DNA from 2 places in the Cupriavidus sp. SK-4 genome. Region 2 is predicted to be linked to the other one. Evidence: predicted binding sites of a transcription regulator. Region 2 holds the regulator's gene; the other holds the start of a gene.
The links. The regulator NrdR, encoded in region 2, represses ribonucleotide reductase genes. The targets are predictions, from matches to a motif close to CACNANATNTNGTG.
Positions count from the first base shown of each region.

Region 1: a site for NrdR is predicted at 1,140-1,153, ahead of CF68_RS07470 (ribonucleoside-diphosphate reductase subunit alpha). Genes of this name have one in related genera too.

Region 1 is NZ_JFJW01000036.1:31,864-35,274, forward strand. Features, by position in the region: partial or broken gene CF68_RS38110 (helix-turn-helix domain-containing protein) at 1-269, shown strand, start outside; gene ampD (1,6-anhydro-N-acetylmuramyl-L-alanine amidase AmpD) at 266-883, shown strand; gene CF68_RS07470 (ribonucleoside-diphosphate reductase subunit alpha) at 1,378-3,411, shown strand, end outside.
Region 2 is NZ_JFJW01000081.1:39,291-42,701, reverse strand. Features, by position in the region: gene CF68_RS17605 (PilW family protein) at 1-867, opposite strand, end outside; gene pilV (type IV pilus modification protein PilV) at 869-1,498, opposite strand; gene nrdR (transcriptional regulator NrdR) at 1,630-2,097, opposite strand; gene glyA (serine hydroxymethyltransferase) at 2,254-3,411, opposite strand, start outside.

The DNA of each region.
Region 1 (3,411 bases), on a different contig from region 2:
GCGCGGCCGAACCTGAGCCCGCCGGCGACCCCGCCGAGCGTGCCTGCCGCGGCATCGTCTTCCCGATCGACCTGCCGGCCAGGCTGGAAGCCGTGGAGCGCGAGCTGATCCTGCAGGCGCTGGCGCAGACCAACTTCAACCGCACCGCGGCCGCGCCGCTGCTGGGCCTGAACCTGCGCCAGCTGCGCTACCGCATCCAGCAGCTGGGCATCCGCGAGGCCATGGACGCCGCCGATCGCAGCGCCGTGGAAGGCGAGGGCACGTCATGACCAAGCCCACGCACCGCTACCTGCCCGATGCCGACGGCTGGGTCCCCGCCGCGCGCCGCGTGCCGTCGCCCAACTTCGACGAGCGCCCGGCCGGCATGCCGGTGGACCTGGTGGTGCTGCACAACATCAGCCTGCCGCCCGGCCAGTTCGGCAGCGGCGACATCGAGGCCTTCTTCCAGAACCGGCTCGATCCCAACAAGCACCCGTTCTTTGCCACCATCCACCAGGTGCAGGTGTCCGCGCACTTCCTGGTCACGCGCGAGGGTGAGCTGGTGCAGTTCGTGCCGTGCACGCAGCGGGCCTGGCACGCCGGGCAGTCGGACTTCTTCGGCCGCGCCCGTTGCAACGATTTTTCCATCGGCATCGAGATCGAGGGCTGCGACGACCTGCCGTTCACCCTGGCCCAGTACGACACCGTGGCCGCGCTGGTGCCGGCGCTGCTGGCCGCCTACCCGGTGCGCGCGATTGCCGGCCATAGCGACATCGCCCCGGGGCGCAAGACCGATCCCGGCCCGCATTTCGACTGGGCGCGCTTCGCCAGGCAGGCGGGCGTGGCGCCGGGCATGTTGCCCTACCAGTGCCCTGGCGCGGCTGGCCAGGTGACGAATCCTTAACCTCATTCCCCATCCCCGTGCGCCCCGTTCCGGCGCACATGCCCTACCTCCGGGTGGGGCTATCGCAACGTCGCAACAATCAAAAAAATTTTTGTGAAATGTGCAGTTGCGAACGGTCTGGCGAAAACCCTTGCGAGTATTAGGCTTGCGGGCATGTGGCGCTGCCGCATCGGCGCACCCGCCCCCGAAAAAGCGCTTGTCAAGACTGGTCATTCGGATTCGTTTCACTATACTTAGCCCAGTTTCACGCATCACACACTATATCTAGTAGTCAAACCGGGGAGCCGGCCCAAGGGCGAGTCAGGGATCACGAAGTTCGTGCATCGTCTCGAAACCGCCCGCTAAGGCCAGCGAATCACAAGAGTCCCTGGCGAAATGTTCACGTAAAGGCAGTCTGTCCGCCCCCGACTTCACGCCGGGAGGGACGTTCTTTTCGCCGCATTTCGCCAGGGACTCTTTTGTCTCTTATTTCCAGGGTAAAAACAGGAGTTCTCATGCAAACGGCCCAGAACGAAATCACCACGGGTGGCGCCGCCGCCGGTATCGCACCGACCGCGCAGCAGACCCCCGCCAACGCCGCCAATACGAACTACCCGGATCACAAGATCATTCGACGCAACGGCGCCGTGGTGGCTTTCGAGCCGTCCAAGATCGCCGTTGCCATGACCAAGGCCTTCCTCGCCGTGAACGGCGGGCAGGGCGCCGCGTCCGCGCGTGTGCGCGAGATCGTCGAGCAACTGACTGACAACGTCGTGCGCGCACTGGTGCGCAGCCGCCCCAACGGCGGCGCCATCCATATCGAAGACGTGCAGGACCACGTGGAACTGGCGCTGATGCGCTCGGGCGAGCATGAAGTGGCCCGCGCCTACGTGCTGTACCGCGAGAAGCGCAAGGACGAGCGCGCCCAGGCCAACGCCCAGGCCGTGGCCCGCGTGCAGGAAGGCGGCATCTCGGTCAACGTGACCGATGGCGGCGTCACGCACGTGCTGGACATCGCCGCGCTGCACGACCTGATCGACAACGCCTGCAGCGGCCTTGGCAATGCAGTGAGCGCCGAGCCGATCCTGAAGGAAACCCTGAAGAACCTGTACGACGGCGTGCCGATGACGCAGGTGTACGACTCCGCCATCCTGGCCGCGCGTACCCTGATCGAAAAGGACCCGGACTACAGCCAGGTCACCGCCCGTATCCTGCTGCACACCATCCGCAAGGAAATCCTGGGCACCGAAGTGACCCAGTCCGAGATGTCCAGCCGCTACGCCGAGTACTTCCCCAAGTTCATCGCCCGCGGCATCGCAGCCGAACTGCTGGACGAGCAACTGGCCACCTACGACCTGGCCCGCCTGGGCGCGGCGCTGGACGCCGGCCGTGACTTCCAGTTCAACTACCTGGGCCTGCAGACCCTGTACGACCGCTACTTCCTGCATATCGATGAAACCCGCATCGAAATGCCGCAAGCCTTCTTCATGCGCGTGGCCATGGGCCTGGCGCTGAACGAGAAGGACCGTGAAGCGCGCGCCATCGAGTTCTACCAGCTGCTGTCGTCGTTCGACTTCATGTCGTCCACGCCGACCCTGTTCAACTCCGGCACCCGCCGCTCGCAGCTGTCGTCGTGCTACCTGACCACCGTCTCCGACGACCTGGAAGGCATCTACGAAGCGCTGAAGGAAAACGCGCTGCTGTCCAAGTTTGCCGGCGGCCTGGGCAATGACTGGACCAACGTGCGCGCACTGGGCTCGCACATCAAGGGCACCAACGGCAAGTCGCAAGGCGTGGTGCCGTTCCTGAAGGTGGTCAACGACACCGCCGTGGCGGTGAACCAGGGCGGCAAGCGCAAGGGCGCCGTCTGCGCCTACCTGGAAACGTGGCACCTGGACATCGAAGAATTCCTGGAACTGCGCAAGAACACCGGCGACGACCGCCGCCGCACCCACGACATGAACACGGCCAACTGGATTCCGGACCTGTTCATGAAGCGCGTGATGGAAGCCGGCGAATGGACCCTGTTCTCGCCCGCCACCTGCCCGGACCTGCACGACAAGGTCGGCAAGGAATTCGAGAAGGCCTACCTGGGCTATGAAGCCAAGGCCGCCAGCGGCGAACTGAAGCTGTTCAAGAAGCTGCCGGCGCTGCAACTGTGGCGCAAGATGCTGGGCATGCTGTTCGAGACCGGCCACCCGTGGATCACCTTCAAGGATCCGTGCAACATCCGCAGCCCGCAGCAGCACGTGGGCGTGGTGCACAGCTCCAACCTGTGCACGGAAATCACGCTCAATACCAATGAGAGCGAGATCGCCGTGTGCAACCTGGGCTCCGTCAACCTGGTCGCCCACATGGCCAAGCAGGCCGACGGCACCTACGCGCTGGATCACGCCAAGCTGCAGAAGACCGTGCGCACCGCCATGCGCATGCTCGACAACGTGATCGACATCAACTACTACGCCGTGGACAAGGCGCGCAATTCCAATCTGCGCCACCGTCCGGTCGGCATGGGCATCATGGGCTTCCAGGACTGCCTGCACGTGCTG
Region 2 (3,411 bases):
CGATGCGCTGGCGGTATCGCCCATCAGCACCATGGCCATCTTTATGGCGACGACGTTCTGCCAGGTGGTGGGCAGGGCCAGCACCTCGGTGGCCGACAGGAAGCGGTCCGGGGTCTGGTCGAAATTCGTATCCACGCCGTAGAGCACCTGGAAGACTTCGACGCCCGAGATCAGCGAAACAGCCTGGTATGCCGTGCCGGCCGTGAGGATTTCCTTGTTGGCGGCGTCCCGTGGACGATAGCCGCACATCAGCTGAGGCATGCCGCTGGCATCGTTGCTGACATAGAAGACCGCCATGCCGCGCGCGAGATCTGCGTCTTCCCAGGCCTGCGGCTCGGCGACGCCGTTGCCGGAGCAGTCGATCATGCTGTTGTCCGGAACGGTGCGGTCCTGCTGCGTGCCGGAACCGAAGAAGCGGACCTGCAGCACATCGCTCTTGTTCACGGCGCCCGCTTGGGCCGGACACGCGAGGTTTTGCGCCGGGTTGCCGAGGTCTTGCGTGGGGGCGCCGCAGCTGTCGAGGCCGCTGATGGTCGGCGACAGGCTCGTGGTGGTGAGCATGACGCCTCCAGGGCTGGGCGCAGGCGGCCCGCTGGCGCCGGGCGAGGCCGCGGCGCTGTTGCCTGCATAGTTGCTCCAGGCGGCCTGGCGCACGATCCGCACCACGGTATCCACCGCAAAGCGGCCTTTCTCGTCCAGCGCAGTGGTGTCGTCGATGCTGTTGTAGTTGGCTCGCCCGGTCAGGTAGAGCGCCGCGGCAGCCATGATCAGGAGCAGGCTCAGCGTCATCGTCACCATCAGCTCCACCAGCGACAGCCCCAGCTGACGATGCCGGCCGGCGTTGAGATACGTCCTGGCGTTCCGCATGTCAGTTCACCGTGCCCTGCGTGGCCACGATGACCACCTGGGGGCGCGTGCCCATATCGGACATGTCGACCCGTGCCGCGACGGTTTTGGCGGCAAGCCGCGAGATCCAGCCGATCTTGATGACAATCGGTGCGTCGTCCGGGCGGCCAGTGGCCGATGGCGTGCATCCCCATGAGAAGCCGGTGGTCTGGTCGTAGGCGACCATGTCCCGGCAAATCACGGCGCGTCCGCCAGGCAGGCCTGTGCTGACACGCTCCCAGAACTCGGCGACATCGAAATCCGCAAGTTGTTGTGCGCACCCGGCCGCCGTGCCCGGGCAGGCGACAGCGTACGGGCTATTTGCCGCCGTGAGCGCGGGTGGCTGCCCGGTGGCCGTGTCGATGAAGTAGCGGTTCGGGGTGATGGCTTCCGCCGCCGCGCCGGTTTGCGAGACGGCCGGATTGGCACGCATGCGCTCGGCCATTTCGGTGGCCAGCTGCATGGCAGTGGTGTCGTAGGAAGCTTGTTGCGTGAAGCGGGATGAATTCAGCAGCAGGCTGGCGACGCCGAGCACGCCAACCGCCAGAACGACGATTGCCACCAATGCTTCGAGCATGGCAAAGCCGGCTGCCCCGCGGCAGCGTTGACCCATTCTGACCCCCGTCAAAAGACGTCCGACTTCGTTAACTTCTTTTTTTGGTCTGCAATCCCGGCCCTTTTAATATGCGATAGCGGGCCTTGCGGAAATGCAACGGGGATTAAACAACGATTTTGTTACTTTTGCTACCCCTTCCGAGGGGTGGACGCCGCAAACTCGTCCAGCACGTCGCGGAATTCCGACACGTCCTCAAAGCTCCGGTACACCGAAGCAAAGCGGATATACGCGATCTTGTCGAGCTTGCGCAATTCGCGCATCACCAGCTCGCCGACCTGGCTGCTGGGGATTTCCTTCTCTCCCAGGGCCAGCAGTTTTTCTTCGATGCGGGTGATGGCTTCGTCGATGGCTTCTGCCGAGACCGGGCGCTTGCGCAGCGCCAGGCGCATGGAATCCTTCAGCTTGGCGCGGGTGTAGTCCACGCGCGAGCCGTTTTTCTTGACGATGGCGGGGAAGAACAGCTCGATCCGCTCATAGGTGGTGAAGCGGCGGTCGCAGGCTTCGCAGCGGCGGCGCCGGCGCACGGCATCGCCGTCTTCCGACATGCGCGTGTCGAGTACCTGGGTATTGGAATGACCGCAAAAGGGGCATTTCATGCCGGACCACCTTCAGTTGAACCCCGTCGCCTTGTCCGTGTTGTCGTTCTGCGGAGGCGGGGCGGGTTGGCGAGGCCCGCAAGCCGGTGCCCGAGGGCGCCGGCTTGCGGAGCTGCCGGCCGCTCATGCGAAATCCGCATGGGCGGCCTCGATGCATCAGCCGTAGACCGGGAAACGCTTGGTCAGGGCTGCCGCCTGCTCGCGCACGCTGGCGATATTGGCGGCGTCGTGCGGGTTGTCCAGCACATCGGCGATCAGGTTGCCGACGATGCGGGCTTCTTCTTCCTTGAAGCCGCGCGTGGTCATGGCCGGCGAGCCCAGGCGGATGCCCGAGGTCACGAACGGCTTTTCCGGATCGTTGGGGATGGCGTTCTTGTTGACGGTGATATGCGCCTCGCCCAGGATGCGCTCGGCTTCCTTGCCGGTGATGTTCTTGGCGCGCAGGTCGACCAGCATCACGTGGCTTTCGGTGCGGCCCGAGACGATGCGCAGGCCGCGCGCGATCAGGGTCTCGGCCAGCACGGCGGCATTCTTCACCACTTGCTGCTGGTATTCCTTGAACTCAGGCGTCAGCGCTTCCTTGAACGCAACCGCCTTGCCGGCGATCACGTGCATCAGCGGGCCGCCCTGGATGCCGGGGAAGATGGCCGAGTTGATGGCCTTCTCGTGCTCGGCCTTCATCAGGATCACGCCGCCGCGCGGGCCGCGCAGGCTCTTGTGCGTGGTGGTGGTGACAAAGTCGGCGTGGGGCACCGGGTTGGGGTAGACGCCCGCGGCGATCAGGCCGGCGTAGTGGGCCATGTCGACCATGAAGTAAGCGCCGATCGACTTGGCAACCTTGCCGATGCGCTCGAAGTCGATGCGCAGGGCGAAGGCCGAGGCGCCGGCGATGATCAGCTTGGGCTTCTTCTCTTGCGCCAGCTTTTCCAGCGCGTCGTAGTCGATGTCTTCCTGGGCGTTCAGGCCGTAGCTGACCACGTTGAACCACTTGCCGCTCATGTTCAGGGCCATGCCGTGGGTCAGGTGGCCGCCCTCGGCCAGGCTCATGCCCATGATGGTGTCGCCCGGCTTGAGTACGGCGAAGTACACGCCCTGGTTGGCCTGCGAGCCCGAGTTGGGCTGCACGTTGGCGGCTTCGGCGCCGAACAGCTGCTTGACGCGGTCAATGGCCAACTGCTCGACCACGTCGACGTACTCGCAACCGCCGTAGTAGCGCTTGCCGGGATAGCCCTCGGCGTACTTGTTGGTCAGCTGCGAACCCTGGGCGGCCATCACGGCCGGCGAGGTGTAGTTCTCGGAGGCGATCAGCTCGAT